DNA from 3 places in the Ochrobactrum sp. A-1 genome. Region 1 is predicted to be linked to each of the others. Evidence: predicted binding sites of a transcription regulator. Region 1 holds the regulator's gene; each other region holds the start of a gene.
The links. The regulator PhoB, encoded in region 1, activates phosphate uptake and scavenging genes when phosphate is short. The targets are predictions, from matches to a motif close to TGTCATNNANCTGTCAT.
Positions count from the first base shown of each region.

Region 2: a site for PhoB is predicted at 3,600-3,616, ahead of MKS82_RS11725 (YdcH family protein). Genes of this name have one in related genera too.
Region 3: a site for PhoB is predicted at 8,926-8,942, ahead of MKS82_RS03775 (UDP-2,3-diacylglucosamine diphosphatase). Genes of this name have one in related genera too.

Region 1 covers NZ_JAKVQC010000004.1:855,352-866,094, forward strand. The annotation lists gene pstA (phosphate ABC transporter permease PstA) at 1-1,098, shown strand, start outside; gene pstB (phosphate ABC transporter ATP-binding protein PstB) at 1,164-1,937, shown strand; gene phoU (phosphate signaling complex protein PhoU) at 2,003-2,725, shown strand; gene phoB (phosphate regulon transcriptional regulator PhoB) at 2,843-3,529, shown strand; gene MKS82_RS13715 (cell wall hydrolase) at 4,189-5,136, shown strand; gene MKS82_RS13720 (hypothetical protein) at 5,237-5,488, opposite strand; gene MKS82_RS13725 (aminopeptidase) at 5,613-6,866, shown strand; gene dps (DNA starvation/stationary phase protection protein Dps) at 6,924-7,421, opposite strand; gene tsaB (tRNA (adenosine(37)-N6)-threonylcarbamoyltransferase complex dimerization subunit type 1 TsaB) at 7,722-8,411, shown strand; gene rimI (ribosomal protein S18-alanine N-acetyltransferase) at 8,415-8,927, shown strand; gene MKS82_RS13745 (lysophospholipid acyltransferase family protein) at 8,924-9,727, shown strand; gene miaB (tRNA (N6-isopentenyl adenosine(37)-C2)-methylthiotransferase MiaB) at 9,808-10,743, shown strand, end outside.
Region 2 covers NZ_JAKVQC010000004.1:436,858-447,600, forward strand. The annotation lists gene MKS82_RS11705 (NAD(P)H-quinone oxidoreductase) at 104-1,108, opposite strand; gene MKS82_RS11710 (DUF1192 domain-containing protein) at 1,277-1,468, shown strand; gene MKS82_RS11715 (MFS transporter) at 1,775-3,013, shown strand; gene MKS82_RS11720 (YdcH family protein) at 3,235-3,417, opposite strand; gene MKS82_RS11725 (YdcH family protein) at 3,771-3,974, shown strand; gene purE (5-(carboxyamino)imidazole ribonucleotide mutase) at 4,073-4,567, shown strand; gene MKS82_RS11735 (5-(carboxyamino)imidazole ribonucleotide synthase) at 4,569-5,657, shown strand; gene ykgO (type B 50S ribosomal protein L36) at 5,893-6,018, shown strand; gene MKS82_RS11745 (tetratricopeptide repeat protein) at 6,056-6,748, shown strand; gene pyk (pyruvate kinase) at 7,153-8,589, opposite strand; gene MKS82_RS11755 (DUF1036 domain-containing protein) at 8,586-9,047, opposite strand; gene MKS82_RS11760 (N-formylglutamate amidohydrolase) at 9,305-10,123, shown strand; gene MKS82_RS11765 (DUF2312 domain-containing protein) at 10,308-10,568, shown strand; gene MKS82_RS11770 (aldo/keto reductase) at 10,659-10,743, shown strand, end outside.
Region 3 covers NZ_JAKVQC010000003.1:417,065-427,807, forward strand. The annotation lists gene MKS82_RS03740 (apolipoprotein A-IV repeat region-like domain-containing protein) at 1-2,032, shown strand, start outside; gene MKS82_RS03745 (ABC-type transport auxiliary lipoprotein family protein) at 2,168-2,764, opposite strand; gene MKS82_RS03750 (MlaD family protein) at 2,788-3,783, opposite strand; gene MKS82_RS03755 (ABC transporter ATP-binding protein) at 3,787-4,650, opposite strand; gene MKS82_RS03760 (ABC transporter permease) at 4,762-5,937, opposite strand; gene dgcA (N-acetyl-D-Glu racemase DgcA) at 5,998-6,978, shown strand; gene MKS82_RS03770 (glycosyltransferase family 4 protein) at 6,948-8,009, opposite strand; gene MKS82_RS03775 (UDP-2,3-diacylglucosamine diphosphatase) at 8,009-8,872, opposite strand; gene MKS82_RS03780 (citrate synthase/methylcitrate synthase) at 8,995-10,089, opposite strand; gene MKS82_RS03785 (citrate synthase) at 10,177-10,743, shown strand, end outside.

The DNA of each region.
Region 1 (10,743 bases):
GAAGAAAAGGTGATCGACCCAAGCAATAAGCGCGCGACCGATCCGAACGTGCTAATCACGGCCAACTATCCGCTGCTGGTGCGCAATGCGCTGGCCGAAAAGCTGGGTGTTGCCACGACAGACCGTTCGGCAATGCGCGATCTTGGCCGCTTCTATTCGGACGGCGTGCGCATTCAGCTGCGCAAGATGGTGTTGGACAATCCATCGCTCATCGGTACGACGCAGACTGTTCCGGTTCTGGCGGGCGCTGACATCGATTCCGCCTTCAAAGGGCAGATCGACCTTTCCGTGCCGGAGACAAGCCGCAAGGTTTCTGACCGTCAGGTTGCCTGGATGAAAACGCTTTCGGAAGAGGGCGTCATGAAGGAGGCCTTCAATACCGGTCTCTTCACCTTCGGCGCTTCCAGCCGCCCGGAAACATCCGGTCTTGGTGTTGCGCTGGTCGGCTCTCTCTACATGATGCTGATTGTTCTCGGCCTGTCGCTACCGATCGGCGTCGCCGCTTCGATCTATCTGGAAGAGTTCGCCAAAAAGAACCGGTTCACCGACATGATTGAGGTGAACATCAATAATCTGGCGGCCGTGCCATCCATTGTGTTCGGTCTGCTCGGGCTTGCAGTCTTCATCAACTTCTTCGGCCTGCCGCGTTCTGCGTCGTTGGTCGGCGGTCTGGTGCTGACGCTGATGACGCTTCCCACTATCATCATTGCAACGCGCGCCGCTCTTCGTGCAGTGCCGCCTTCCATCCGCGCCGCAGCTCTTGGTCTCGGCGCATCGAAAACGCAGATGGTGTTTCACCATGTCCTGCCGCTTGCCGCACCCGGCATCCTGACCGGCACGATCATCGGGCTCGCCCATGCGCTTGGTGAAACTGCTCCGCTTCTGTTGATTGGCATGGTGGCCTTTGTTGCGGACGTACCGTCGACACCGATGGACCCGTCGACGGCTCTGCCGGTGCAGATCTATATGTGGGCAAATGAAGCAGAACGCGCCTTTGTGGAACGCACGTCAGGCGCTATCATTGTCCTGCTTCTGTTCCTTGCCGTGATGAATATTGCAGCAATCATTCTGCGCCGCCGCTTCGAGCGCCGCTGGTAAAACGGGAGTCGAAAGCTATGAATCTGATGACTGAACGATCTCTCGAAAAAGCCGTAGGAGAAAAAATGAACGCCAACGCCAATTCCATAAAGATGCGCGGCGACAAGGTCTGCGTATTTTATGGCGAGAAGCAGGCGCTGTTCGACGTCGATCTGGATATCCAGGAAAAGATGGTCACGGCGCTGATCGGACCTTCCGGTTGCGGCAAGTCCACTTTCCTGCGTTCGCTCAATCGCATGAACGACACGATTGAAGGCTGCAAGGTTGGCGGCAAGATCACGCTCGACAATGAAGACATCTACGATCCGAAGATCGATGTCGTCGAACTGCGCGCCCGCGTTGGCATGGTTTTCCAGAAGCCGAATCCGTTTCCAAAGTCGATCTATGAAAATGTCGCCTATGGCCCGCGCATTCATGGTCTCGCCCGTACCAAGGCAGATCTGGAAGAAATCGTTGTGACGAGCCTCCAGAAGGCGAGTTTGTTCGAGGAAGTGAAGGACCGCTTGCACGATGCGGGCACCGGCCTTTCTGGTGGCCAGCAGCAGCGCCTCTGCATTGCACGTGCGATTGCCGTGAGCCCGGAAGTGATCCTCATGGATGAACCGTGCTCGGCACTCGATCCGATTGCAACCGCAAAGGTGGAAGAGCTGATCGACGAACTGCGTCAGAACTATACGATCGTCATTGTTACGCACTCCATGCAGCAGGCCGCCCGCGTTTCGCAGCGTACCGCCATGTTCCACCTCGGCAATCTGGTCGAAGTGGGTGACACGGAAACCATGTTCACCGCGCCGACCGAAAAGCGCACGCAGGACTACATCACCGGACGCTTCGGCTAATCCGGAACTGCGCTCAAACAGATAGACAGTGCGGCTTCCCCGCAATTTATATTACGAGGTCTACTATGCCGTCTCAGCATACCGTTCGCTCCTACGATGAGGAATTGAAGTTTCTCACCCATAAGATCGCCGAAATGGGCGGACATGCGGAACGTATGGTCGAGCAGTCGGTCGCCGCTATCGTCAATGCGGACAATGCGCTTGCACAACGCGTTATCTCCGACGATCTCATACTTGATGCCAGTGAGCGCGAGATTGACGACAAGGCCGTGATGATTATCGCCAAGCGTCAGCCTATGGCCGTAGACCTGCGCGAGATCATCGGATCGATCCGCATCTCCGCCGATCTGGAGCGCGTCGGCGATCTGGGCAAGAATATTGCCAAGCGTGTTGCCGCCGTTTCGGAATCGCGTCAGCCGGTAAAGCTCTATCGCGGGCTTGAAACACTGGCCGAGCTGGCGCTAACCCAGCTCAAGGATGTTCTCGACGCCTACGCGTCGCGCTCGGTGCAGCAGATCAATGTCGTTCGCGACCGCGATGACGAGATCGATGCCATGTACACGTCGCTGTTTCGTGAATTGCTGACTTACATGATGGAAGATCCGCGCAACATTTCTGCCTGCACGCATCTTCTGTTCTGCGCGAAGAACATCGAGCGCATTGGCGATCATGCAACCAATATTGCGGAGACTGTCTATTACATTGTGACCGGCCTGCAAATGCCGGCCGAACGACCGAAAGAAGACCTGAGCCACGGTATTGTCGTGGATGAGGCACGTAAACCCTGAACTACAGCCAGCCGGACCTTGGTCCGACGGGTGGGAATGAGTGAATAGCGCGGCGGCACGCGGTCGATTGGGGGAATTTTATCCACCGCCCGCCGAATTTGGATAGGGAAATACTGGATGTCACAGGCACCCAAAATCGCTGTGGTAGAAGACGAAGAGGCGCTGAGCGTGCTGCTTCGCTACAATCTTGAGGCAGAGGGCTATCAGGTCGATACGATGCTGCGCGGCGACGAGGCCGAAATCGCCTTGCGCGAGAACGTGCCGGATCTGCTTATCCTGGACTGGATGCTACCGGGCGTATCGGGCATTGAGCTTTGCCGTCGTTTGCGCCAATGGCAGGAAACGGAGCGTCTGCCAATTATCATGCTGACGGCGCGTGGCGAAGAAAGCGAACGCGTGCGCGGCTTAAGCGTCGGTGCGGACGATTATGTCGTGAAGCCATTTTCGACGCCAGAGCTTCTGGCTCGCGTCAAAGCGATGCTGCGCCGGTCTAACCCGAGCATTCTTTCGCACGTGCTGAAAGTGGGCGATCTTGTTCTCGACCGTCAGCAGCATCGTGTCTACCGCAAGGAGAAGGAAGTCCGTCTCGGACCGACGGAATTCCGCCTGCTCGAGTATTTCATGATGTCGCCCGGGCGCGTGTTCTCGCGCAGCCAGCTTCTGGATGGCGTCTGGGGGCCGGACATCTACGTCGATGATCGCACGGTGGATGTTCATGTCGGGCGGCTGCGCAAGGCGATCAATGTCGGTCGCGCGCTTGATCCTATCCGCACCGTTCGGGGTGCCGGTTATTCTTTCGGATGACCGACGCCGTTATCTGCGGCTTCGAGCACTGAACTTGTCTGACCCGTTACGGTTTCTGTGGCGGGTCGCCTTTTGTTTAAGGGCGAGCTTTGCAAGGTGCGAGATCGTACTCGTCCGATTCGCATTGCAATAACCCAAAACGAGTGTGAAAAGCCTCATCTCACGCGATGTTACAAGTGTGTTTCCAAAGTTGACGGATGGCAACGGAACCGGCCTGAAAACAGAAATTCTGCAGAACATTTGAACCGCCACGAATGTGTATGCAAAAAATGTACAAGCAAAAGCGAATTAAGGCAGGGATATGGCGTGTATTGTGAGAGTTTGAATCTCGTTAAATCAATATCTTACCTGAATTCCCAGTTCTCGTTAAGAAATTATTAATATATTTAAAGGGCTTGTAGGCACATTCGCGATCTCGATTCGGAATTGTTTTAGGACTTTTCAGCGGTCTCCAGCATTGTTGGGATTTGACCTGTCGCCTTTTTTTGGCCTAAAAATTCCAAAACCTTGAATTCGATTGAGCGACAGTAGGGCGAGTAATTTTGATCTTCGTCCTCTTTGACTTGCACCGCAGTCAGACGTTCGCGCGCATCGTTCCAGATGTGTTCGCCTGAATGGATGACTGGATCAGTTAAGGGTCCTAACATGAGACTGAGCCATTGACGCGCGCCGCGAAGTGGAAATTGCCCGTTCTTATCGGGCTGGTGGTTGCGCCTTTCGTGGTGACCGGTTGCACGACGACCGGAACCTCGGGAAAAGCCAATTCGGAAAAGACGGCGGCAAGCCACGTCAAGTCCGTCAATGGCGTAAAGACCTACACTTACACCGCACGGGACAAGAATTGTCTTGAACGTGCGATGTTCTTCGAATCCAACCGTTCAAGTTCCGACGGTCTTCTGGCTGTCGGCACGGTTGTTATGAATCGACTCGCTTCGGGTCGTTATCCGGATACGATTTGTGGTGTCGTCGGTCAGAAGAACCAGTTTGCACCTGGTGTTCTTTCACGCCAAATGAATTCCAAAGCGCTGCCGGATGTTCAGGCCGCCGCCGATGCAGTGCTCAAAGGAGAACGGCATCCAAAGTTGAAGAATGCCATGTTCTTCCACACGGCGGGTCTGAAATTCCCTTACAACAACATGCATTACGTGCTCGTAGCCGGTGGAAATTCCTTCTACGAGAAGCGCAATCGCGACGGCTCGCTGCAAAACCCTGTCCCGCAGGAACCATACAATCTCGCAATGGCCTATTCACCGCAATCACCATCCCTTCCGCAGGACCCGTCTTATGACGTGACACTGCCGCAGACGGGCCCGAATCCGGGAACGGAGCCAACGGTTCAGGTGGCGCTCGCGGAAGCTGTGAAGGCTCAAAGTGTAGAGCAGAATGTCGGTGCCGGTCCGCAGGCTCGTGGCGACCGCTTGGCGCGTCATCGCGGCGTAGCGGCACCTCAGCAGGAACCGCATATGCAGGTGGCCTCCTACCAGCCGCAATTCGATACGACGGCTCCGCAACCGACATCGCTCGGCTATGCTCCTGCAAGCCAGAAGCAGGCTGACGCCATCGGCGCACTTCTTCTGTCCCAGGACCGTCCCGAAGCGCCACTATAAGAAACGCTCTTACAGTCGGACAATCTGAAACGCCGGTCTGGTTCAATCCGACCGGCGTTTTGATTTCCTGATTGACTGTTGTCGCTTTCCAGTGAGGGGCTCAGCGGTAGATCGGTCGATAGATCACCATCGGGGTGTCGTAGAAATCGACCTGATTCTGCCAGGCACGCCTGTCAGCTCTGCGATCGAGGTCCAGTCGCATCAGGCAGTTGGCAAAAGCGTCGGTATTGGCCTTGAAGCCATAGCTGCGGCAGGTCTGTTCGTCAGCGGCACGGCGTTGTTCCGGCGTCATGCTCACGCACCCTGCCAGAAGGCCGGTAACGCCCAGCAAGATAAGCACTTTCTTATTCATTACTGTCTGCTTTCTTCTGCACTGACCGCAGATTTACTATAACGCAAAGGCAGGAAAAAAGGTGGTGAAATTATGCCGTCTGATAAACTGCCGGTGATTCCACATCCAAAGAGGTCTTCCACCCATGGCTCATGAACAGTTGAACCCAATCATCGATCCGGTGAAACTCGAACGTCTTGCGGAAGTCGCCGTTCGCGTTGGTCTGCAATTGCGCGAGGGGCAAGATCTTGTCATTACCGCGCCAGTCGTGGCCTTGCCGCTGGTTCGCCTTATCGCCAAGCACGCCTACAAGGCCGGGGCCGGACTGGTAACGCCGTTCTTCGCGGATGACGAAATGGCGCTTGCTCGTTACGAGAACGCATCCGATGCGAGTTTCGACCGCGCGGCAAGCTGGCTTTATGAGGGTATGGCGAAGGCCTATTCGGATGGCGCTGCGCGTCTCGCCATCGCCGCCGACAATCCGATGCTTCTTTCCAGCCAGGACCCTGCCAAGGTTTCACGCGCCAACCGGGCCAATTCGAAGGCCTATCAGCCGGCTCTCGAGAAGATCGCCGGTTTCGACATCAACTGGAACATCGTCTCCTATCCCAATCCGGCATGGGCAAAGCTCATGTTTCCGAACGAGCCGGCGGACATCGCGACCCGCAAGCTGGCCGATGCGATCTTCGCGGCTTCGCGCGTCGATGTGGACGATCCGATTGGCGCCTGGTCGGCGCACAATGCAGCGCTTCGTACCCGCACCCGTTTCCTGAATGGCAAGGCATATAGTGCCCTGCATTTCAAGGGCCCGAGCACCGATCTGACGGTCGGGCTTGCCGACGGTCATGAATGGCACGGCGGCGCGTCTACGGCGAAGAATGGTATCACCTGCAATCCGAACATTCCGACGGAAGAAGTGTTCACTACACCTCATGCGCTGCGTGTCGAAGGCTATGTGACGAGCACCAAGCCTCTGTCGCATCAAGGCACGTTGATCGAGAATATTGCGGTTCGCTTTGAAGGCGGACGAATTGTCGAGGCGAAGGCAAGCCGCGGTGAAGAAGTGCTCAACAAGGTGCTGGATACGGATGAAGGTGCCCGTCATCTGGGTGAAGTGGCACTGGTTCCGCATTCATCGCCGATCTCGCAGAGTGGGCTTTTGTTCTACAACACCCTGTTTGACGAGAATGCCGCAAGCCACATTGCACTCGGCCAGTGCTATTCCAAGTGCTTTATCGACGGCGCAAAACTGACGCCGGAACAAATCAAGGCGCAGGGCGGCAATTCGAGCCTTATCCATATCGACTGGATGATCGGCTCTGGCCAGATCGACGTCGATGGCATCAACGCGGACGGAATCCGCGAGCCGGTGATGCGCAGTGGTGAATGGGCCAACTGATTGTCGCGAAATAGAAAAGGCCGGGAATTTCCCGGCTTTTTCATTGCATCTGTAAGGTCAGTTCTTTTCCTGAACATGGGCCTCAAGGAACCACAATGCCTTGTCGAGACTGCGGGACGCGGCTGTAAAAATATCCGCCGTATCGTCGTCACCTGCATCGTCCGCATCCTTGATCGATTTGCGCACAAGATTGGCAACATCGCCATAGCGTTCGATCAGGGCAAGCAGATGGTCGTGAACGGCATAGATATCGGTCGGATATGGCTTGAGCTTACTTTCCTTGGCCACGACCTGCGTGGTGCCATAGGCCGTCCCGCCAATCTGCACGGCGCGCTCGGCAATCGTGTCGACATGTTCATCGAGATCGTCGCGGAAACCGTCGAGCATCTCATGGACGGCGATGAACTGCGGCCCCTTGAGGTTCCAGTGAGCCTGCTTTGTGATGAGGGCAAGATCGATTGTCGCGGCGAGGTTCTCATTCAGCAGCGCGATCATTGTCGTCTTCGTATTGGAAGGAAGATCGTTGCGGGTTGCATGCATCGACTTCTTGGACATTGTATCCTCATATCCTTTTGTTCGATCCGGCTTGGAGCGACTGGGGGAGTATCGCTCATAGTTACGGGCAGCTATTCCAAACGCAACGAACCCGCCAGATCCTTATGAGGTTCGATTGCCGGATGGGCCTTTGTTGCCGTCAGGACAACACAAAAACATTCCCGCACCCGATGACTAAATGCATATCGCCGGTTTTTGTTCCGGCAGAATGGCTAAAAACCGGACATGATATGACCTTTGGCCAAGACGCGGCCAAGACTCGACTTGTCGCGACGCGAAATCTGATTTACCCGGTTGCACATGAAGATACTTGCGCTTGATACTGCCGCTTCGTGGTGTTCCGTTGCCGTCTACGATTATGATGGTGATATCATGCTTGCCGATGTAAGCGAAAACATCGGCAAGGGACATGCGGAAGTCTTGATGGACTATATCGAACGTGCTGTGAGAGAGACGAAACTATCGCTCCGCGATATGGATCGGGTAGCCGTCAATATTGGGCCGGGATCGTTTACCGGTGTTCGTATCGGTGTCTCGGCGGCACGTGGTTTTGCACTGGCGCTGGGTGTTCCCGCCATCGGCATTACAGCTTTCGAGGCGCTGGCTGCGGAAACACAGTCTCTGTCGCCGGAAAAGCCAGTTCTGGTTCTTCTCGATGCGCATCGCGGCGAAATTTATGCGCAATCATTCGATGCAAAGGGTTTACCGAACGCGAAGCCGCTGGTTCTGTCACGAGAGGAAGCGGATGCTCTTGCCGATTCCCAGGCAGAAAATACGGTTCTTGCAGGTTCCGCGGCCACTGCGATCAATGAAGTGATCGGCAGTCGTTTCACACTTGGCCCGGTTGAGCCGACCGCGAAAATCGGCATCTATGCGCGTCTGGCAAGCTTGCGCCAGCCTGGCGATGCGCCGAAGCCGCTTTACATGCGGGGGCCGGATGCGAAGCCACAAGTCGGGTTTGCGCTGCCGCGCAAGCCCGCCGGAGAATAGCCAATGATGGGCTTGCCGTTTGGGCGTTTCGGTCGCAGACAAATCTCGGTGGAGCCGCTTGGCGTACAGGACAGTCATGCGATCCAGCGCATCCACGCCGTTGCTTTCCATCATGGCTGGAGTTCCGATGATTTCAGGTCGCTGATCGCGCAGGATACGGTTTTCGGCTTCGTTGCTCGTTTGGAAGGTAAGCCGAACGATGCCTGTGGCTTCATACTGGCTCGTCTGGTTGCGGGAGAAGCGGAAATACTGACGATTGCCGTCGCTCGCGATCTACAGCGTCAGGGCGTTGGGCGCGTGCTGATGGATGCTGTGCTGCGGCATCTCTATCAGGAGCGCGCTGAAACGCTTTTTCTGGAAGTGGATGAGGCGAATATTGCTGCACAGGCGCTTTATCGCCGTCTCGGCTTCCAGAAAGTTGGCGACAGACCCGCTTATTACGAAACAGCGAATGGGCGTTCGGCTGCGCTGATATTGCGTCGCGACTTGAGCCGTGCTCCGGCGAGGCCACGATGATCGGAGCAATCCGCATCTTTCTCGTCGTTGCGGCGATGGTCGCATTGAGTCTGTCGCTTATTCCAGTTCAGTATCTGTTGCTTAAGCTGAAGAACAACTGGAAGCGTCGCCTGCCGACCTTTTTCCATCGTATTGCCGCACGCCTGTTCGGCTTTCGCATCAAGATAGTCGGCCAGATGCAGGAGGGTCGGCCTCTGCTACTTGTCGCCAACCATACCTCGTGGAGCGATATCATCGTTCTGTCGACGGTCGGTCAGGTCTCCTTCATCGCCAAGTCGGAAGTCAGAAAATGGCCTGTTTTCGGCATGTTCGCCGTTTTGCAACGGACCGTTTTCGTGGAACGGGAACGGCGGGGCAAGACGGCTGAACAGACATCGGAAATCGCAAGGCGTCTGGCAACGGACGATGCTATGGTGTTGTTCGCTGAAGGCACGACATCGGATGGCAATCGCGTTCTGCCGTTCAAGACGGCGCTTTTCGGTGCCGCGCACGCTGCGATCAAGGAAGCCAATGTACCCGAAGTCGTGGTTCAACCGGTTGCGATCGCCTATACAGGGGTTCATGGCATGGCAATGGGCCGTTATTTCCGCCCGATTGCCTCCTGGCCGGGCGACGTCGAGCTGATGCCGCACCTGAAAGGTATCTTGCGCGAAGGCGCCATCGACGTTGAAGTGCGTTTCGGCGAGCCGGTCGTTGTAACGGCCAAGACAGACCGCAAAGCGCTGGCGCGTACGATGGAAAACCGGGTGCGTGCACTTTTGCAAAGCGCGTTGCTGGGGCGCGAGATTCCGGAAGAGTAACAGCCGCTCGATCAAGCGTTCAGCCGATTGGCTAGAATGTCACCTTTCAAAATGACGACAAAAGCTGTAGATAGCCGCGCATGAGCGACAATATCACCGATCTTGAACCAACGGCAGAGCGCCTCAATGTGCGCAAGGTTTTCGTAAAAACCTATGGCTGCCAGATGAACGTCTACGATAGCCAGCGCATGGCCGACAGCCTTGCAGCGGAAGGCTATGTCGCAACCGATACGCCGGACGATGCCGATCTGGTTCTGCTCAATACTTGCCATATTCGCGAGAAGGCGTCGGAAAAGCTCTATTCCGCGCTTGGCCGACTACGCAAGATGAAGGACGCGCGCGAAGCGAATGGCAAGGAACTGACCATTGGCGTTGCAGGATGCGTGGCGCAGGCCGAAGGACAGGAAATCCTTCGCCGTGCGCCAAATGTCGATCTCGTCATTGGCCCACAAACCTATCATCGCCTACCCAATGCACTGGCGCGGGTTCGCGGTGGTGAAAAGGTGGTCGAGACGGAATATGCTCTCGAAGATAAATTCGAACATTTGCCGTCGCCCAGGCGCGAGGAAACCCGCAAGCGTGGTGTTTCTGCCTTCCTCACCGTGCAGGAAGGCTGCGACAAATTCTGCACCTTCTGCGTGGTTCCCTATACGCGCGGCTCGGAAGTTTCGCGCAGCGTGAAGCAGATCGTGGCAGAGGCCGAGCGCCTCGCCGATAGCGGCGTGCGTGAACTGACCTTGCTAGGACAGAACGTCAATGCCTGGCACGGGGCTGGTGACGATGGTCGCGAATGGGGCTTGGGTGAACTTCTGTTTCGGCTGGCGCGCATTCCGGGCATTGCCCGTCTTCGTTATACGACCAGCCATCCGCGCGACATGGACGACAGCCTGATTGCCGCCCACCGTGACCTGCGCCAGCTTATGCCTTATCTGCATCTGCCGGTACAATCCGGTTCGGACCGTATTCTCAAGGCGATGAACCGTCGTCACAAGGCGGATGAATATGTGCGTCTGATC
Region 2 (10,743 bases), 420 kb from region 1:
TCCGGGAAATCACGGCCTATATATCGTTTTTTTGTCACCAGAGCAAGAATGGCTCTGAACCTTAAATGTCTGCAGACAAGCATGGCGACTTTTGGCCCGGATACTAAGCAATATCGAGTACGATCTTGCCAATATGTCTTCCCTCCTCCATGCGCTCATGCGCGCGCCAGGCATCTTTCAGCGAAAAGATCATGTCCATTACCGGGGCGACGCGGCGCTGCGCCAGAAGCGGCCAGACCTTCGCCTCCAACTCCCGCGCAATGCCAGCCTTGAAGTCAACCGGTCGCGGACGCAGCGTAGAACCGGTATGGGTCAGACGCTTGGTCATCAATATTGCGAAATTGGCCGTGGCCTTCGCACCGTTGAGAAAAGCGATCTGCACGATGCGACCATCTTCCGCTGCAGCTTTGTAATTGCGGTCGACATAATCGCCACCCACCATATCGAGAATCACATTGGCGCCTTTGCCCTTGGTCACTTCCTTGACGACCTCGACAAAATCCTCTTGCCCGTAATTGATGGCGTGATCTGCTCCGAGTTTGAGGCAGGCTTCGCATTTTTCCTTCGAGCCCGCAGTTGCAATGACGGTCGCGCCGAATGCCTTTGCAAGCTGGATAGCTGTCGTGCCAATACCGGACGAGCCGCCGTGAACCAGAAAAACCTCCCCCTTCTTCAGCCCGCCGCGCTCGAACACATTGTGCCAGACAGTGAAAAAAGTTTCCGGGATCGCTGCCGCTTCAATGTAGCCATAGCCGGAAGGCAAGGGCAGCGCGTTGGTCTCATGCACGACGGCATATTCGGCATAGCCGCCACCGGCCAGCAGTGCGACCACCTGATCGCCGGTCTTGAACTGTTTGACGCCGCTGCCGACGACAACAATGTCACCGGCAATCTCCAGACCCGGAATATCCGACGCGCCGGGCGGTGGCGCATATTGACCCTGCCGCTGCAAGACATCTGGCCGGTTGACCCCGGCGGCGCGTACCCGCACCAGAATTTCACCTTCCTTGGGTTCAGGCACCGAGCGTTGAACAGGTCGAAGCATATGGGCTCCGCCCGGTTCAGAAATTTCGATAGCGGTCATCTGGGAAGGCAAGTCGGCCATCATATTCACAACTCCATTCAGATTTCTGGCCCTACGCATCGTCGCAGAAATGCCGCATGGCGGATGCAAGACGTCACGTTAGGGAAATCGTCATCGATTTTCTCAAATATATATGCGACGATTCAAGGTGTTAAATCTTTTCTGAGCCATCATTGACCACGGAGGACGGCTATGAGCGGTTTCGATGAGGATGTAGTAAAGCCCCGCAATAGCGTGGCGCTAAGCGACGAGGAGCTATCGCTGCTTTCGGTTATCGAGATCGACCAGCGTATAGCCTTGCTGCAATCCGAAATAGAGCGATTGAAGACAGAACGCCTCAAGAAGGGCGATAGCCGCGCTGCGGCAGAAGCATTGTTTCGCTAGTGGATTGAATTTGACGTTTGATACCCGTCCGATATTATCCCGTTTCAAACGTCAAATTCGAAAAATCCACTAGATTCATAAAGTTACTAGTGGTCTGCTTCCGACATTTGCTCGGCGCTCATATCCGAGGGATGCAAATGTCGGAAGCAGACCACTAGAAGTGAGATCGTCAACGGAAATGGATACCGGAGCAAAACAGCCGGAACCATTTCCGAGGGAGACCTTTCCGAACAAAAACATTGATCGCAATGATCGCTCATCAGCCTCAGCACTGACAATTCGGCTTCAGACTTCGGGAATAGAATTTTGCGCATTTACATTCAGGTTCTGGCCCTTCTCTGCGGTACAGCCTTCCTTCTCATCGCTTCGGGACTTCACGGTCTTCTATTGCCGCTGCGCGGCGGTGTGGAAGGCTTCTCAGTGGCATCGCTCGGCATGCTCGGCACCACCTGGGCGGGCGGTTTCGTTGCGGGCTGTCTGTTTGCGCCGCGCCTTGTGCGCCGCGTCGGCCATGTGCGGGCATTCGGCTGTTTTGCCGCATCGGCAGCGATCATCGCCCTTCTGTCCGGCATCTTCGTGGATGCAACAATCTGGGTGATCTTGCGCGCTTTCACCGGCTTTTCCATGGCTGGCGCCTTCATGGTCATTGAAAGTTGGCTGAATGAGCGTGCAACCAACGAATCACGCGGCAAGATTTTCGGCATGTATATGATGGTCAATTACGGGGCCACCATGTCCGGCCAGATGCTGGTGGCAGCAGGAGACGTGCGCTCCGATCATCTGTTCATGATAAGCGGTGTCTTCTTCTGCCTGGCTCTCATTCCAACGGCAATCTCCACAGCCGTCAGCCCCAAGCCGCTGACCGAAGTGCAGCTTGATCTCAAGGCGCTCTATAACAACTCACCTGCAGCTTTCGTAGGTTGTATCCTGATCGGCATTGCCAATGGCGCCTGGGGCACGCTTGGAGCTGTCTTCGGCGCGAAATCCGGCATTTCGACCACCGAAATCGCCTTGATGGTCAGTGTCACTATCGCAGCCGGAGCCTTGATGCAGATTCCAATCGGACGCATTTCCGATCTGGTTGACCGACGGTTCGTGCTGGCAAGCGTTGCGGCGCTGGCGGCACTGGTTGGCCTCATTGCCTTTCTCGTCGCTCCGTCCAGCGGCCCCGTCATCATTACGATGACCGGCTGTTATGGCGCGCTCGCCTATGCGCTCTATCCCGTTGCGGTTGCCCACGCCAACGATCATGCAACGTCGGAAAGCTTTGTGAAAGTATCGAGCGGACTTCTGTTGCTTTACGGCTTCGGCACCATGCTCGGACCGCTGCTGGCGGCTGCGGCCATGGATATTTTCTGGCCGTCCGGCCTCTTCGCCATCACCATGCTCGCGCATATTTCCATCACCGGCTATGCACTGTTCCGCTCACGCAAGCGCGCGTCCGTTCCGAAAGAAGAAAAGGATCAGTTCAAGAGCATGCCGTCGGAACGTGGCGCAACACCGGAAGCGCTGAACCTTGATCCAAGAGCTGAGACGGAAGGTTGACGGACGCTGAAAATGGCTCCGATAAATGAAGTCGATTAAATAGTTGAATCAATATGTTCGGCGGCTGTGGCACAGCCGCCAATACTGAATTTCGGCATCTTCGCTTTGGAATGCAAACTGCATTCACGACAAAGAAACTCCAACTCGTCAGAGCCGTTCGGTCTCCAATGTCGATGGTTTAAGACGCCTTATCGAACCGCGATCTAAGCGCGGCTTCCCTGTTAGTGACGTGTTACCTGGGATCTCAGTTTTTCGATCTGGTCCTTAAGCATAAGCTTCTTGCGCTTGAGAGATGCAACGTGCAGGTCGTCCATTGCCGGTGACGCTATAGCTTCGGAAATTTCCTGCTCCAGAGCGCCGTGCTTCTTTTCGAGCGTGGCAAGATGGGACTCGATAGCCATCATCAGATCTCCTTTGGTTGATTTCCCTGATTTACGGAACAGCGCGGACCTCGTTTGCCCGTTTGTCCGCTATCCCGCCATTCAACCTGCATGAACGTCCGGCACACCTCCTGTATTCCGGGCCAAACACGCAGTCCCGGCTGCCAAGGATGCGGTATTGTTGTCGCCTTCGACAGCCGCCATCCATGACAGAACCATGACAGTTTGGCATGAGTTTGGTGCAAAGTCGATTTTGTCGTGGTAGCATTTTCCTGAGGCGAAAAATATGATAAGGGCTTCGCCGGAAACGGGCTGATGCCGCACCTTTTTATGGTTCGGTGCGGCCCGTAAAATTATTCAACAGAACGGGGCACCGCATGTCCGATCAGGAACAGGCCGAAATCAGATTGGCCGTCGCACGACTGAAACAGGAACACGCGGATTTCGATGCTGCCATAAACGCCATGATAGCCGTTGGCTGCGACCAATTGCGCGTCCAGCGCATGAAGAAGAAAAAACTCGCAATCAAGGACAAGCTGCAGGAGATGGAAGATCGGGTAATCCCCGACATCATCGCCTGAATGTCCATAATGATCCATGACAGAGCCGGGGTTCGCCCGGCTTTATCATTTTTAATATCACCCTAAACATGCACGAAAGAAGCGGAGCAGGAAGATCAATGAGCGTTACTGCCGATGTCGCCGTCATCATGGGAAGCCAGTCCGACTGGGAAACCATGCGCCATGCTGCAGACACACTGGAAGCACTCGGCATTTCCTTCGATGCCCGGATTGTTTCCGCGCATCGCACGCCTGATCGCCTCGTTGCCTTTGCCAAAGGCGCCAAGGCAGAAGGGTTCAAGGTCGTTATCGCGGGTGCGGGCGGCGCAGCTCACCTGCCGGGCATGGCCGCAGCGATGACGCCACTGCCTGTCTTCGGCGTTCCGGTTCAGTCCAAGGCGCTCTCGGGTCAGGATTCGCTCCTCTCCATCGTACAGATGCCAGCCGGCATTCCCGTCGGCACACTCGCCATCGGTCGCGCCGGTGCGGTCAACGCCGCTCTTCTCGCCGCAGCCGTCCTGGCGCTTTACGACGAGGCGCTTGCAGCCCGCCTTGATGAGTGGCGCAGAGCGCAAACCGAAAGCGTGGCCGAACATCCTTCGAACGAGGCTTGACATGGAAAATCCTGGACTAAAGCCCGGTGCAACCATCGGCATTATTGGCGGTGGCCAGCTCGGCAGAATGCTCGCCATGGCCGCAGCACGTCTCGGCTTTGAAACCGTGATCCTGGAGCCGCAGGCCGATTGTCCTGCAGCACAAGTTGCTAATCGCCAGATCATTGCTTCCTATGACGACCCAAAAGCGCTTGCCGAACTTGCAGCAGCGTCCGATGTCATTACCTACGAATTCGAGAACGTGCCAGTCAGCGCCGCCGACAAGCTCGCCGAAACCGCTCTGGTCTTTCCTCCCCCGGCAGCGCTCGAAGTCTCACAGGATCGCTTTACGGAAAAGCAGTTTCTCAACTCCAGTGACATCGAAACGGCACCCTGGCGTCTTGTGGACGATGAAGAAACCCTGATTGCAGCTCTGGGTGCCCTTGGCGAGCGTGGCATCCTCAAGACGCGACGTCTTGGTTATGACGGCAAGGGACAGGTCCGCCTGACGTCACTTGATGAGGCTGATGCTCATAAGGCACTTCTCGCGATCAATCGTGCCCCGGCCATCCTCGAAGGCTTCATAGATTTCGAGCGCGAAGTCTCGGTGATCGCAGCACGTGACCGTTCAGGCAATGTCGCAATCTTTGATATTGCCGAAAACGTTCACAAGGACGGGATCCTCGCGACTTCAACCGTACCGGCTACCATTTCCGAAAGCACAGCTGAAGCCGCCCGCAAAGCGGCCACAAAGCTTCTGAATGCGCTTGATTATGTCGGCGTGCTCGGACTTGAGTTCTTCGTCCTGAAGGACGGCACGCTTCTGGCAAACGAATTCGCCCCGCGCGTCCATAATTCGGGCCACTGGACGGAAGCGGCCTGCGCCATCTCGCAGTTCGAACAACATATCCGAGCCATAGCCGGATTACCCTTGGGCAACACGGATCGCCATTCCGATTGCATGATGGAAAACCTGATCGGCCACGATGTCGAGAAGGTGCCAGCGATTCTCTCCGAAAAGAATGCCGTGTTGCATCTTTACGGTAAAAAGGAAGCTCGTCCAGGCCGCAAGATGGGCCATGTGACGCGCATCCACCCCCGCGGGAAATAATGTTCATCGGGAATCCCGTCGATTCCCGATGAATCTTTTGCCGCCTGCCAAGAATTTCAGCTCCAGTGCCCTGAATCTGCGGCTCAGGAGTTGACATTTGCCCGAAACCTTGTGTATTTCGGCCAACCCTTCGGGCATCTAACAGTGCCTGTAATCGATTGGCGCCTTGAGCGCCTGTTTTTATGAAGCCCCGCGGCATCTGCACGTCAACGGGCCAACAAGACCGGTGATTGACATGAAGATCAAGAACTCGCTTAAAGCGCTCAAGGGCCGTCATCGCGACTGCCAGCTGGTCCGCCGCAAGGGCCGCGTTTACATCATCAATAAGACTGCCCCGCGCTACAAGGCTCGTCAGGGCTAATCTTATTTCTGATTTTGCATTTGACGTTTCGCTGCGCATGGTAAAATCTATGCGCATGCGGAACGTTTTTGCATATCTGATTTCTTTTTCTGTACTCGCGTCGCTTGGTACGACGGTGCCATTGGCGTATGCCGAAGTGGCGCCCGGCAAAGTACCGCTTACTGCACCTCTGACGCCCGTTCAGACTGGCCCCGACAGCGAGCAGAAACCTTCCCCGGAAAAGCCTGCATCGGATGCAGTCCAGACGCCTGAAGAGCGTCTCGACAAGCTCTTTGCCGATCTTCGCCGCACGACGGACGAAGCCAAGGCGCGGCGCATTGCTTCACAGATCAATACGCTGTGGTCGCAGTCAGGCAGCGCAACAGTCGACCTCCTGATGCAGTGGGCCAATGCGGCGATGCTCGAGCGACGCTATCCTTCGGCAATCGACTTCCTGAATGAGGCAATAGCACTCGACCCGGAATATGCGGAGGCCTGGAACCGCCGCGCTACGGTCTATTTCCTGCAAAAAGACTATGCCCATGCCATGTACGACATCAATCGTACGCTGGAGCTGGAACCGCGTCACTATGGCGCTCTGACCGGTATGGCGGCCATCTTGCGCCTGCGCGGCCTCAAGGAACAGGCGCTGAAAGCCTATGAGCAGGCTCTCATCGTCTACCCGATGATGCGCGACGCACAGAAGAACTTCAGCGATCTTGCGGACGAACTGACGGATACGCGGACTTAGAACCTGTTCCAGCAAACGTGGAGCCGCTGAAGCCGCTTCGTATCTGCGGCGTCCCTAGTTCATCACCATTCACGACAAAAAACGCGCTCCTTCGGAGCGCGTTTTTTGGATACCGTCTGCCATGACTGGATGAGATTCCGGGTGTGGCGTGTCGAAAATGGTGGGGGTTGAGAACCGGCGGAATGTACTTCCGTGCATAGTCTCGAAAAGTTGCAGACTTTTCGGATTAGACTATGCACCAAACAAAGATACATGAGCCGCAGCAAGCGCAAACAACGCCATTTGCAGGCCCGTCGCACCCGGAATATCGCCAGATAACCTGATCTGATTTACTCGGATCAGGTTATGTCTTTTCTTACGCATTATCCGACGCAAAACCGCTTCGCACTTTTGCTGGAAATGCTTTAAATGCCCGACTTTCCGTCCGGACCTATATAGGCGATGCGCAGCATGTTGGTCGCGCCGGGCGTGCCAAATGGAACACCAGCGGTAATGATGACGCGGTCGCCTGCCTTACCAAACTCTTCGTGGAAAACGATTTCGCAGGCATGATTGACCATGTCTTCAAGATCGTGCGCATCGGCAGTCACCACGCAATGCAGGCCCCAGACGAGCGACAGCTTGCGTGCGGTATCGACGACCGGCGACAGAGCAATGATCGGCGTACGCGGACGCTCACGGGCGGCGCGCAGGCCGGTCGTGCCGGAAGCGGTATAAGTGACGATGGCCGAAAGCTTCAGCGTTTCTGCGATCTGGCGTGCAGCAAGTGAAATCGCGTCGGCACCCGTTGGTTCTGGTGCAGCACGCTGTGCATCGATGATAGTCGAATAGGTCGGTTCCTTTTCCACCTGCTCGGCGATGCGGTTCATGGTGGCGACAGCTTCAACCGGATACTGGCCCGAAGCAGATTCCGCTGAAAGCATGATCGCGTCGGCGCCTTCGAACACTGCAGTTGCAACGTCGGATACTTCAGCGCGGGTCGGAACCGGAGCTGTAATCATCGATTCCAGCATCTGCGTCGCGACAACGACCGGTTTGCCGGCACGGCGCGCCTTGCGGGTAATCTGCTTCTGAATGCCCGGAACATTTTCAAGCGGCACTTCAACGCCAAGATCGCCACGCGCGACCATCAATGCGTCGGAAAGCTCGATGATTTCATCGAGACGCGTCACAGCCTGCGGCTTCTCGATCTTCGACATCAGGCCGACCTTGCCGCGCGAAACCTTGCGTACTTCGGCCAAATCTTCCGGACGCTGGATGAAGGAAAGCGCAACCCAGTCGATTTCTTCCTTCAGGACGGCGTCGAGATCCTTGCGGTCCTTTTCCGTCAGCGCACCGACACCGAGCGTCGTATCCGGCAGGCTGACGCCCTTGCGATCTGAAATACGCGTTCCGGAAACCACTTTGCAGCGGATCGACTTGCCGTCGCTTGCTTCGGCAACCAGATGCAGCTTGCCGTCATCGATCAACAGACGATGACCCGGTTCAACAGCTTCAAGAATTTCTGGATGCGGAAGATAGACGCGATGCTCATCGCCGGGCGCTTCGTTGTTGTCGAGGGTGAAGGTTTGGCCGGGAACGAGATCGACCTTACCGTCCTTGAACTTGCCAACGCGCAGCTTCGGGCCCTGAAGATCGGCCAGAATGCCGATCGGACGGCCCAGTTCCTTTTCCACATTGCGGATGCGCTTGACGAGGGTGCGCATCAGGTCATGGTCGGCATGACTCATATTGATGCGGAACACATCCGCGCCTGCCTCAAACAGCTTGCGGATGACGGCTTCCTCACCCGACGCCGGACCTAGCGTGGCGAGAATCTTGACCTTGCGGTTGCGCTTCATTGACTATTCGTTCCTGTAACAGTGGGGTTTTCTGTCGGCGTTTCATCGGTGAGCTGAACCATCCAGCTCGATTGTTCCCCGGTGTCGTATTCCTGGAAGCCATTGCGCTGGAAACCCCGCGCAAAGCAATCCTGGACGCCAGTAATACGGAATTCTTTCTCGGCCACGCACATATTGACCTTGCCCTCCCAGCGTCCGCCGCCCTGAGCGTCTTCGGCGTAGAGGTAATAATAGCGCGAGGTCAGCGGCCCCTCGATGAGGGTCTTGCAGCTTGATCCGTCGATGTGCCACCAGCCTTCGGTCACCCAACCAGTCTTGGCTCTGTAGCCGATGGACACGCCAACAAGATTCTGGGTTGCATTGCATACGCGGAAATCCGCACGAGCCTCTATGGATGTCATGCCCAGCGCGGTCATCAGCACACCGGCAAACAAAACTAGAGATAGTGGAAGTCGCATACGCAGAACCCCTTCAGCCCGCTGTCGGTTTTATCGAACAATTTGTATTGCACAGGGAAATCCCATCTCGGGCAAATCCCATTTCGGGTCGCTCTCTTTTCGGCAGTTTCGCCTTTGATGTCAACGCAATCCCATTGAGAACAGGTCGTCTTCATTAAAGAATGATCGTTGCAATCCGGGCTTTCTCATGACAGACCTGAAACAGCTTCCCGCACAACACAGAAATAATCCCCTTATTTAGCCTCGGATTTCGCTCCATGCCGCTTCAATCCGGATCAACCGCTTCGTCGCCATTCTCGCCAGCGCATAGTGTCGACGGCGATTTCAGTCTCGGCTTGCTCCTGACCGCCGACCACGCACGGCGCGATGTTCCAGCCGAATATGGCACACTTGGTTTGCAGACAAGTGAATTCGACCGGCACATCGCCTATGATATCGGCGTCGAGAATCTGACCCGCAAACTTGCAAGCCGTCTGAACGCGCCTGCGGTCCTCGGCGGGTTTTCGCGGCTGCTGATCGATCCCAATCGCGGCGAAGACGACCCTACGCTCATCATGCAATTGTCCGATGGTGCGGTCATTTCCGGCAATTACCCAATGTCGGCAGGCGAACGCGAAGAACGGCTTGAACGCTTCTATCGCCCCTATCACAACACGGTAGCACGTGCGAGCGAGCGCACGGCGGCTGAAAGCAGGGCAGCGCCTTTCATTGTTTCGATTCATTCCTTCACGCCGCTCTGGAAGGAAAAGGCCCGCCCCTGGCAGATCGGTCTTCTCTGGGACAAGGACGACCGCGCCGTAAAGCCGCTTTTGTCGCTGCTGCGCGAAAACGCCGATCTAACGGTTGGCGATAACGAACCTTATGACGGCGCACTCAAGAACGATGCCATGTATCGCCATGCGACGGCAAAAGGCTTCGCCCATGTCCTGATCGAGGTGCGACAGGACCTGATTGCCGATGACAAGGGTGCAGATGAATGGGCCGACAGGCTGGCGCCGATGATCGCGCACATCAACACCTTGCCCGGCATTCATGTGGTCCAGCATTTCGGCTCGCGTGCTGATCGCGGTGAGTAACAGGCCTGTCAGGAGAGGCTTTACCCGCTATCCACAGGGCTTGACCCGCCAAATCGGGTCGTGCATCGAAAAAGGCTCTTAATTTTACCTGCGACTCGCGGGAAAAACGGTCCAGACTTTCGATAAGCGGTTTTCGCGCAATGCGTGTCCGCACCATCATAGACTTTGAATTGGAGAACTCCTCGTGAGCGACGACATTACCAGCGAAGCCCAAACCATTGCTGTCGGCCAGTTGCGCGCTTTCATCGAGCGCATCGAGCGCCTGGAAGAAGAAAAAAAGACCATCGCCGACGATATCAAGGAAGTTTACGCGGAATTGAAGGGTTCTGGGTTTGACAGCAAGGTCGTGAGGACCATTATTCGTCTGCGTAAAAAAGAAGACCATGAACGTCAGGAAGAAGAAGCCATGCTGCAGCTTTACATGGATGCACTTGGCATGGGCTGATTTCGGCTCTTCCCGAAGCCCTTCTTCTTCCCGAAATCGAAACCCGACGGATCGCCCGCGATTCGTATTCAGAGGAAGGGGATAGGGTCTATGGAGTTCAGGAAGCTCGGACGTACCGAACTCAATGTTTCGCCGCTTTGCTTCGGCGGCAATGTATTTGGATGGACGGTCGATG
Region 3 (10,743 bases), on a different contig from region 1:
CGAACTTGGCTCGATTGAAGCCCGAATCGCGAACACGGCAAGTAGAACGAGTGAAACACTTGCTGGCCATAGCGAAGCCTTTGCTGCGAGCGTTGCCGACAATCTGGCTGGTACCGAAACCCGCCTCAATGAGCGCGCCAGCGCCATCGCCAGCGGTCTTGAAGCAATCGAAAGCCGCCTCACCGGCGAACTTAGCTCGATTGAAGCCCGGATCGCAGATACGGCATCCAAGACGAGCGAAACGCTTGCAGGTCATAGCGAGTCGTTCTCGGCCAGCGTTGCCGACAATCTCGCTGGTACCGAAACGCGTCTTGCAGAACGCGCTGATGCGATTGCAACGCGTCTGGGTGATATCGGTTCACGCATCACGATGGAACTCGGTTCTGTCGAGGCACGTATTGCACAGGTAACCGACACCACAGCCGTTACGCTGGAAGAGCGCACTCGCGAACTCAATGCCGTTCTCGCCGCCCGCTCGCAGGAAATCACCAAGATTCTCAACGATACGGCAGAACCGCTTGTACAGCGGCTGGCTGATAGCGGTCGTGGACTGGCACAGCAGCTTGAAGAAGCAACCCACGCTGCTACTGACAGACTTCGTTCGGAAAATGCCGCTCTGGTCAATGCACTTGCAAGCCGCACGGCAGAAACAATTGCCGCTGTTCAGCAGGCCAAGACCGGGCTCTCCGACAATGTTAGCGAGCTGATCGACCGCCTTGCTGCGTCGAACGGCGAACTGGGCAAGCTGATCGATGCCGCAACGCGCAATCTCACGGATATCGATGGTCGTCTCGTAGACACGACTTCCAGCTTCGTTGAGAACACCAATCGTGCGGCGCAGATGTTCCAGGCTTCCACCGGTCTGATCGACAACAATATCGGTACTTTGCGCGCACTCTCCGACAGTACGCTGTCGCAGATCGCAGACATTGCCGACCGCTTCGAAGAGCACGGAAAGGTTCTCTCCTCGGCTTCCGACATGATCAATACTGCCCAGAACGGCCTCGTCAGCACGCTTGAAGATCGCCATCAGGCGCTCGACAAACTGGCATCGGGCCTGGTCGAGAAGTCGGAAGGCGTCGAAAAGCTGATGCAGTCCTTCGAGGAGCTGGTGACTTCTGCTTTCCAGCGCGCCGAAGGCCAGACCCGTTCGTCTGCCGAGAAGATGCGCGAAAGCGTTTCGGAAATCGTCGAGCAGGCTGCACAGAAATTCTCCGCGGCAACAGACGATATCCGCCGTACCGCAAGCGAAATCCGCAACGAGCTCAACACGACCCGTGGCGAGTTGAAGCGCGGTGTTCTCGATATGCCTGCAGAAGCCAAAGAAACCACGTCTGCAATGCGCAAGGCCGTGAGCGAACAGATCAACGCGCTCAAGGAACTGGCTGAGATCGTCAACAAGTCCGGTCGTCTGGTGGATGTTGGCGAAAGCCGTGCAGATCGTCCGGTTTCGCGTCCGGCGCCGGTCGCACCTCGCCCGGCTCCAGTTCAGGCACCGGTGGCCCAGACAGATGTTGTAATACGTCAGCGCGCCTACGATGCGCCAAAGGCTCAACCTGCTCCGGCAGCCACGCAGCCGGAAAAACCGCGCGGATGGGTGTCCGATCTCCTTGCCCGCGCCTCCCGCGAGGAGGAAGAAGCAGCCCAGCCAAAGGCTCAGCCGACCGCGACGCCTCGTTCACCGAGCCACGTTGTTGAATCACTGAATTCGCTTTCGGTGGATATTGCTCGCGCTATCGACCACGAAGCTTCGGTGGAGCTTTGGGACCGTTACCGTCGCGGTGAACGGAATGTCTTTACCCGTCGTCTCTACACGCTGAAGGGTCAGCAGACCTTTGATGATATTAAGCGCAAGTATCAGACGGATGGTGAATTCCGCCGCGCTGTCGACCGCTATATGGACGACTTCCAGCGTCTGCTTGAAGATGTAGCCCGCAATGACCGTGATAACATGGTAACGCGGACTTATCTGACGTCAGATACGGGCAAGGTCTACACCATGCTTGCTCACGCAAGCGGTCGCCTTCGCTAAGACTATAATTCAAAAAACGCGGCCTGAGGGCCGCGTTTTTGTTCGTCCGGCAGAGATTACAACGGTTGGTTCCGTTCAAGAAAAAAGGTCGACGCAACACGCCGACCTTTTTTGTTGTTTTATCTTTGTCTCGGTTTAAAGCGCTGTCACTGTCCAGCTTACGATCTCGCTTGCAGTCCGCTCAAAAGCTGCATCGAGCGCTTTCACGTAGGCTGCATTCGTTGTCCCGTTTACCTGGATAGCCGTACGGAACACACGGGTTGCACGGACTTCACCATTCTTGTCGTTCATCAGCTTTACGGCCAGTTCAACCACGGCGAGCTTAGGCGACGCGTAAGCCTGAATTCCGAACATACGCAAATCGGTCAGTATCTGATAATTGATCGCCAGCCCATCTCCCGGACGACCAATTCCGCCAAACACGCCAGTATTTTCATAAGCCTGAACCAGACGTGACTGCACGATGTTCGTCAGCCTGTCGCCCCATTGGGCGCCCTTTAGATATTCAATGGAGCCAGGTGCGGAGCTGACGACAATATTCTCGCTATCGAGCGCCTTGAGAGCCGTTGGCGTCGGAACCAGCAACTGTGTGCTCTTACGGCTTGGCGAAGATATGCCAGGTTGCGGTGCCGACAGATTGAATGTGTCAAGCGGTGTTGTCGTCCCGCAGCCAGCAAGGAGCAGGCCAATAAGAACCGGAACTGTGCGACGAGCGGCGCGAGGTGATCTCATTTCAATATGACTGACTCTGGAAATCAATGGCGTGTCCTCCCGTCATATTTCGGTACATTCCCCTGACCGCCGAAGATCAGGCGCTGGGGATTGCGCTCAAGATCAGTAATTGCCTGTTCTATGCGCTGTATGGAACGACGGCTGTCCACGACGACGGATTGCACATCACGCAGCCCCTGTCCTGAAAAACGCTGGAGATTATCCGCAATCGGCCCCAACCGCTTGTCGAGATTGTCTGACGTTTGACGGATAGATTCTAGTGTTGCCTTCGCTTGTGCAACAACGCCATCCTTGTCGTCACTCGACAGAAGCTTGTCAGTCTTCGCCAGAATGTCATCCACACGCACGGAAGCAGCGTTCAAACGCGCCATCATATCCTTGGCGTCAGTGACGATCTGGTTGATGTTTCCGGTGTTCTCGCCAAGTTCTTCTATAATGTTGGCGTTCTTCGCCAGCGCGTCCGTGAAAGTCTTCGTGTTGTTGATTGTATCTGTCAGTGGTCCACGAGCATCCTTCACAAAGCCTTCCAGCTGACCGAGCACTGAATTTGCACGTGCGGCGATATCCTGCGCAGTAGCAAGGAGATTGTTGACGGCAGATGGATCGGCATCGATACGGGCAACCGTATCCTCCTTTGCGGCCTCGGTCAGAAGATTGGGTTCATCGAGGCGCCCACCCTTCAGTTCAATATAAGCCTGCCCCGTCAGCCCCTGAAAACCGAGAGTTGCTGCGGTTGAGCGGGTAATAGGCGTCGTCGCGTTGACGCGCGTTTTGACGATCACCATTTCCGGATTGGTCTCATCAAGATGCAGCGCCCGAACATCGCCAACCTTGATACCGTTAAACAGGACCTGACTTCCGATCGAGAGGCCGGTAACAGAACCCGGGATGCGAACATCGAGCTCCAGAGAATCGCGTGCTTCCCCGAAACGGGCGATCCAGAACACGAATGCGAAAGCCAACAGGCTGACGATCAGCGTAAACACACCCACCAGTACGTAATTGGCTTTAGTTTCCATATCTTATCCAGTCTGCAAGCGGCTGCCGGGCCGCCGTCTCGTTGGCGCTGATGGATCGATCTGGCGCGCACGCTTGCCCCGAAAATAGGATTTAACCCACGGATCGTCCACCGTCAGCATGTCTTCAATGGTGCCGCTGACGAGTACTTTCTTGTTTCCAAGAACGGCAATCCGGTCGCAAATTGCAAAAAGACTATCGAGATCATGGGTGACCATATAGACGGTCAGGCCCATCGTATCCCGCAGATTGGCAATCAGATCGTCAAACTCTGCAGCACCGATGGGATCGAGACCCGATGTCGGCTCATCCAGAAACAGAATATCTGGATCCAGGGCCAGCGCACGCGCAAGCGCGGCACGCTTGATCATGCCGCCGGACAATTCAGACGGAAATTTTTCTGCCGTGTCAGGCTTCAAACCGACAAGATCGATTTTAAGTCGCGCCAGCTCGTCCATCAGCTTCGGGGACAGATCGAGATATTCACGCATCGGAACCTGAATGTTTTCGAGAACATTCAATGCCGAGAATAATGCGCCGTGCTGGAACAGGACGCCCATACGCATGTCGATGGACATTTTTTCCAGTTCATTCAGCTGATCGATGTTGCGGCCGAGAATCTCGATCTCACCCGACTGTTTCTTGTTGAGACCGAGAATGGTCCGCATCAAAACGGATTTGCCCGATCCGGAAGGACCGATGAAGCCAAGAACCTCGCCCTGGTAAATCTCAAGCGACAGCTTGTCGAGCACTGTCTGTCGCCCGAACGAAACCGTCACGTCGCGCACCGAGATCATCGGCACGGCCGTCTGGCGATTGTCTTCGTCCTGCGGTTGCGACCGGTGGTCGATGCCGTTCTCCATAACCATTCTTTAACCGAGCTTGGCTTCGGACTGAACCGTTGAACATGATTGAAGGGTCAATTTTCTGTGCAACTGTGTCTCAAAGAACCCATTAAAAACAAAGAACATAAGTCGTTTCTAAAAATTAATTGCCGCATAGAACATCGCGAACATACCATCCACGACAATAACGACAAAAATGGCTTTAACAACAGAAGCCGTGACGCGGCGACCAAGCGATTCTGCACTGCCACCGACCTTCATGCCTTCTACTGAAGCGAGAATACCAATGATCATTGCCATGAACGGAGCTTTGATAAGTCCCGCAAAATAAGTGTTCAAAGCGACTGCATCGTGCAAACGGCTGATGAAAGCATCAGGTGAAATATTGGAATAGAACCATGCGACGCCGCCTGCCCCGATCAGCGCAGCCAGGTCGGAAATGATGGTGAGCAATGGCAGGACTATGACTAGTGCTACAAGACGGGGAAAAACCAGAACACCTACCGGATTGAGGCCGATAACCGTTAGAGCATCCGTTTCCTCACGCATTTTCATGGAGCCGATTTCGGCTGTGATCGCGCTACCTGAACGGCCGGCAATCATGATCGCTGTCAGTAGCACTCCGAGTTCGCGCAACACCAAAATACCGACCAGATCGACAACAAAGATTTCCGCACCGAAATAGCGCAACTGAAATGCACCCTGTTGGGCGATGATCGCGCCAACGATTGTCGACATCAGAATGATGATGGGAATCGCGCCGACGCCCATACGGTCCATCTGTGTAACGATGGCGGCAATGGGGATCCCGCTTCCGCGTCCGTATTTCAGCTGAGCTCCGCGGATGGTGGCACCCAGGATATGCATGGCCATCTTGAAGTCGTTACCCATCGAGATAACGCCACCGCCAAGCGCGGCCAAAAACGAAATGAAAAAGAAAGGCTTTTTCTGACGTGGAATATCCAGAGTGCGCTCTACAGCCTGCCCCACTTCCTCCATTAGAGGAAGCCAGGATTGACGCACCCCCTCAAGCTGCGCTTCCGCGTTCTTTGCAACTAGACGCTGCCGCAAGCGTTCAATTAGCCAAGCACCTGCTGTATCTAGACCGGTTATGGCAGAAACATCGATGATTGTTGCTTTGTGCTCGTCCGTTCTCTCAAGGTCGCGCATTTTGTCGTCAACAAGATTGACGCTCTGCGACACCCAACGACCGCTTAACCGGATATGGCGCGCACCGTCTTGCTCCGCCCAATCAATCTTTGGCGCAGGATTGTCGGTAACTCTTGCTTTGTCGGCAGTGTCGGTCAACATGGCCTACCTCATATACGAGTCGTTGAACGACCGAAATACTGGGTCCCAGAGGGCATCTATATGCACAATACCTTGAATATCATCATCGAACGCTATCCCATCGCCGGAAAATTCACAATCTCCAGAGGCTCCAAGACGGAAGCCGCTGTTGTTGTGTGCGTGATTGGCAACGGTCTCCATCAAGGGCGCGGCGAATGCGTTCCATATGCACGCTACGGCGAAAGCATTGAAAGCGTGAGTACCCAGATTGAAGCTGCTCGCTCTGCCATCGAAGCTGGTGCCACGCGGCAGGATATCCAGACTTTGATGCCAGCTGGCGCTGCTCGCAACGCGATTGATTGTGCTTTTTGGGATCTGGAAGCAAAGACGTCGGGCAGAAGCGTTGCTGAAATGCTCGGTATACCAACCCGTCCGCTTGAAACCGCTATCACCGTTTCGCTCGGCACGGCTACCGAAATGGCGGAATCGGCAGCGAAGGTCGCTCACTATCCACTCATCAAGGTCAAGATGGGCGGTGAAAACGATATTGAAAAAATCCACGCAGTCACCAGGGCAGCTCCGAATAGCCGCATCATCATCGATGCAAACGAAGGCTGGACGGCAGACAATATAGCAGAGAACATGCGTGCGGCAGCTGACGCAGGCGTGGTATTTATCGAACAACCGCTGCCGTCAGACAACGATCATATTCTCAGAAAAATTGAGCGTCCCGTCACCATTTGCGCCGACGAAAGCGTTCATACGGCGGTTGGCCTGGAGGAACTTGCCAGGCGTTATGACGCCATCAATGTAAAGCTTGATAAGGCTGGCGGGCTGACCGAGGGACTTGTCATGCGAGACAAAGCAATTAATCTCGGTCTTCAAATCATGGTCGGCTGTATGGTCGGCACGTCGCTCGGCATGGCACCTGCAGTTCTGCTTGCTCAGAAAGCTAATGTGGTTGACCTTGATGGCCCTTTGCTGCTCGCCCATGATCGCGAGCCAGGACTGCGCTATGACGGCGCAATGGTTTATCCACCGGAAGCCGCAGTCTGGGGCTGACCTGTACGCCGAAAGCCCTCGCTCGCAGTTTCGTGGATTGGAGCGAGAGCATCCTCAAAAATATCAGCACAAGCATCCCAGGTGAATTTTTTGAGAACTTGCCCGGGTTCAAATGGCTCCATTTGCAGAGCGGCAAGACATGCCTCCCCGAGATTTTCGGAGAGAACACCCGCACCGGTTGCGCCAACAACATCCCGCGATCCTGGGACCGGGTACGCCGCAACCGGTAAACCGGAGGCTATCGCTTCAAGCAAAACGAGACCAAAGGTGTCAGTACGGCTCGGGAAAACAAACACATCAGCCGCAGCATACGTTTTGGCCAACGCCTCGCCTTCACGTTTCCCAACAAACACTGCCTCTGGAAACCGCATCTGCAAGTCTTTGAGGGAGGGACCATCTCCGACGATCAGCTTTGTGCCGGGAAGATCAAGTTCCAAAAATGCCGGTAGGTTCTTTTCTGCGGCAACACGTCCGACGCAGATGAATACTGGTCGGGGCATATCCTTGGTTACCTCGGGTCGAGGATAAAATAATGTACGATCAACACCTCTTGTCCAGAGGTCCAGCCGTATAAAGCCTCGCGCTTTGAGATCATCGAGAATAGATTGGGTTGGTACCAGCGTGTGCTGAGCAGCATTATGAAAACGCTGCAAAAATGCATAGGTCCAGTGTGGCGGGATGGGAAAACGTTCTTCCAGATACTCTGGAAACCGCGTGTGAAAGCTTGTCGTGAAAGACCAATCCATTTTCAGGCAGGCACGTCGTGCCATGAACCCCAGCGGCCCCTCAGTTGCGATGTGCACAAAATCCGGGCTCAAAGTTGTCAAGCGCCGTCTTAAGGCACCTGGCGTCGTCAACGCGAGGCGGATCTCTGGATAAGTGGGACATGGAACCGATCTATAATCGAGCGGCGATATGACTGTGACGTCGTATCCGCGCTCAATCATCAGATCACGACATTTGGTCAGCGTGCGTACGACGCCGTTGACTTGAGGATGCCAAGCGTCGGTGACGATGACGATTTTCTTCATTAGCGGAAGGCCGCCAGTTCACGAGCTGGGCGGGGAAGCTGGATCACTCTGCCCTCGTCAGGCTCTTCGCCATCGGAGTTGACACTCCCTGTTGTCGAGCGGCGATCACGGCGTTCGGTCCACTTGATAAGTTCCATCCGACCATCGAAATGTTCGATCACGGCCGTACAGCTTTCCACCCAGTCGCCAGTATTGATGTACTCGACGCCATTCATACTTTCGATTGTAGCGTGATGGATATGGCCGCAGATTACACCATTGACCCCGATACGTTGAGCTTCTTCCGAAACCACATTTTCAAACTGACCGATGAAATTAACTGCTTTTTTGACGCGGAATTTTGCCCAAGCCGAAAATGACCAGTAGCGTAGACCGAACAGCGAGCGCACACGGCTCATAACCGTATTTATCCAGATCGCCGTATCGTAGGCCCAATCGCCCAGATAAGCGATAAAGCGTGCATTGCGCACCACCACGTCAAACTGATCGCCATGAATAACGAGAAACTTGCGGCCATCTGCTGTTTCGTGGATAGCCCGGTTCATGACTTCGATGCCGCCGAAGTGCGTCCCTTGGAAATTTCGCAGGAACTCGTCGTGATTACCCGCGATGTAGATGATATTGGCGCCCTTTCGGCTTTTGCGGAGCAGTTTCTGGACTACGTCATTGTGTTCTTGAGGCCAATGCCAGTTGCGCCGCAGACGCCAGCCATCGACAATATCCCCTACGAGATAAATCGTCTCAGCTTCATGATAACGGAGAAAATCCAAAAGTAATTCGGCCTGTGCGGCCTTGGAACCAAGATGGACATCCGAGATAAACAGGGTTCGGAGTTTTCTGGGTTGTGGAGCGTCCGTGCTCATTGGGTTGTCCCCTTCAATGGCAACCTGATCTGAGCGCAGAAAACCCGATTCATGTCACAGGGTTATGACGGTCTGTTTTGAGGCGCAGAGAGCAATGTCCGCGCCTCTCCGTGTTGTAAGCGCTAGGCAACGAGCCCTATAAGTGGACCAACATAACGTGACTGCGGGCGAATGAGCTTGTTGGCTGCCACCTGTTCACGACAATGAGCCACCCAGCCCATGGTTCTTCCCATGGCGAAAACACAGGTGAAAGCTTCGCGTGGGAAACCTAGCCGTTCAAGCAACAGAGCGGTATAAAACTCGACATTGGTTTCGAGAGAACGATCTGGCTTATGGCGTTTGAGAACCGCAATGGCGGCCTTTTCCACAGCTTCGGCCAGTTCTACGCGATGTTTTCCGCGCTCGTGTCCAACAATTTCCATGCGTTTCAATGCCCCCTTCAAAGCATCGGCGCGAGGATCGCGTACACGATAAACCCGGTGACCGAACCCCATCAATCGTTCTCCATTCGCGACAGCGGTTTCGAGCCATCGTTCGGCGTTGTCGGGACTCCCGATCGCGTCCAGCATATCGAGTACAGGTCCCGGAGCACCGCCGTGCAGCGGCCCTTTTAAGGCGCTGAGCGCAGCAAGCAGCGAAGATGTCAAACCGGCACGCGTCGATGCTACGACGCGTGCGGCAAAAGTTGATGCGTTCAATCCGTGGTCGGAAACCGTCATGAGATAAGTGTCTAGCGCGGCAACTTCTGCTTCATGGGGCATTCCAGCATTCATCATGCGGAGGATATCTGCGCTATGCGGAAGTGTCGGATCAGGACGAACAGGACGTCGTCCCTTGTGTGCACGCAGAATAGCAGTCGTGAAAACTGCCGGCGCAGCCATCAGATATAAGGCCGCAGTCAGATCGTCCACATCAGGAATGCGAGCCATCAATGCGCGGAGCGTTTCAACAGGTGATAGTTCCATCAACGTATCATCAAGCGCGTCCGTATGATTAAACATCTGCAAGCGCGCCTCACCGAGAGCTTTCTGTAATTCTGCACCTTGGGGTAGATTTTCGAAAAAACCATCCCACAAAAGCTCGATTCCGTCTTCAACGCTGCTTTGCGGAACCAGATCGTCCAGCGACCGACCGCGAATAACCAGCCGGCCTGCAAGCCCATCAACATCAGACAGCACGGTTTCAGCAGCAATCACATCTTCAAGTCCGCTATTCATGATCGTTCTCCTTGTTTGCCTTTCGACATTGAATCCAAGTATAGTTGACGTCAATCTTGATGAAATAGATCAATGTAGGGGGCAATATTGGACTGGCTAACAGCGGAAGAGGCCCTTGCCGTTCTTCAGACGAAGCCTCAGACCCTTTACGCGAATGTGAGCCGCGGCCGCATTCTGTCGAAGCCATTGCCTGATGATCCTAGACGCAGTCTCTATCGATCAGAGGATGTTCATCGTCTGGCTGGCAGACGCCCCGGTCGCAAGAGAGATAGTGTCGTTGCAGCCGACACTATTCGTTGGGGACTGCCAATCATGCGCTCGGGCATTTCAACCATCACGGATGGTCGGCTTCTCTATCGTGGGTTTGACGCTGCCGAACTATCTGAAACCGCTACATTGGAAGAAGTGGCGGCATTACTATGGCAGATGGATTTCGACAACATAACTAGCGGTGACAATGAAACGAATTTGGATGGCCACCAAATCGGCAGTACACCACTAGAACGGTTGTTTGCTGTTTTTGGCCTTCGCGCTGCAAATGATCTGCCGAGTTCAGGACGTTCAGCAGCAATTCTGCAGCAGGAAGCTTTCGATTTGCTGCGGCTGTTCCACAATACCGTTCTTGGTGTTTCTGCATCCAGTATGCCAATGCAT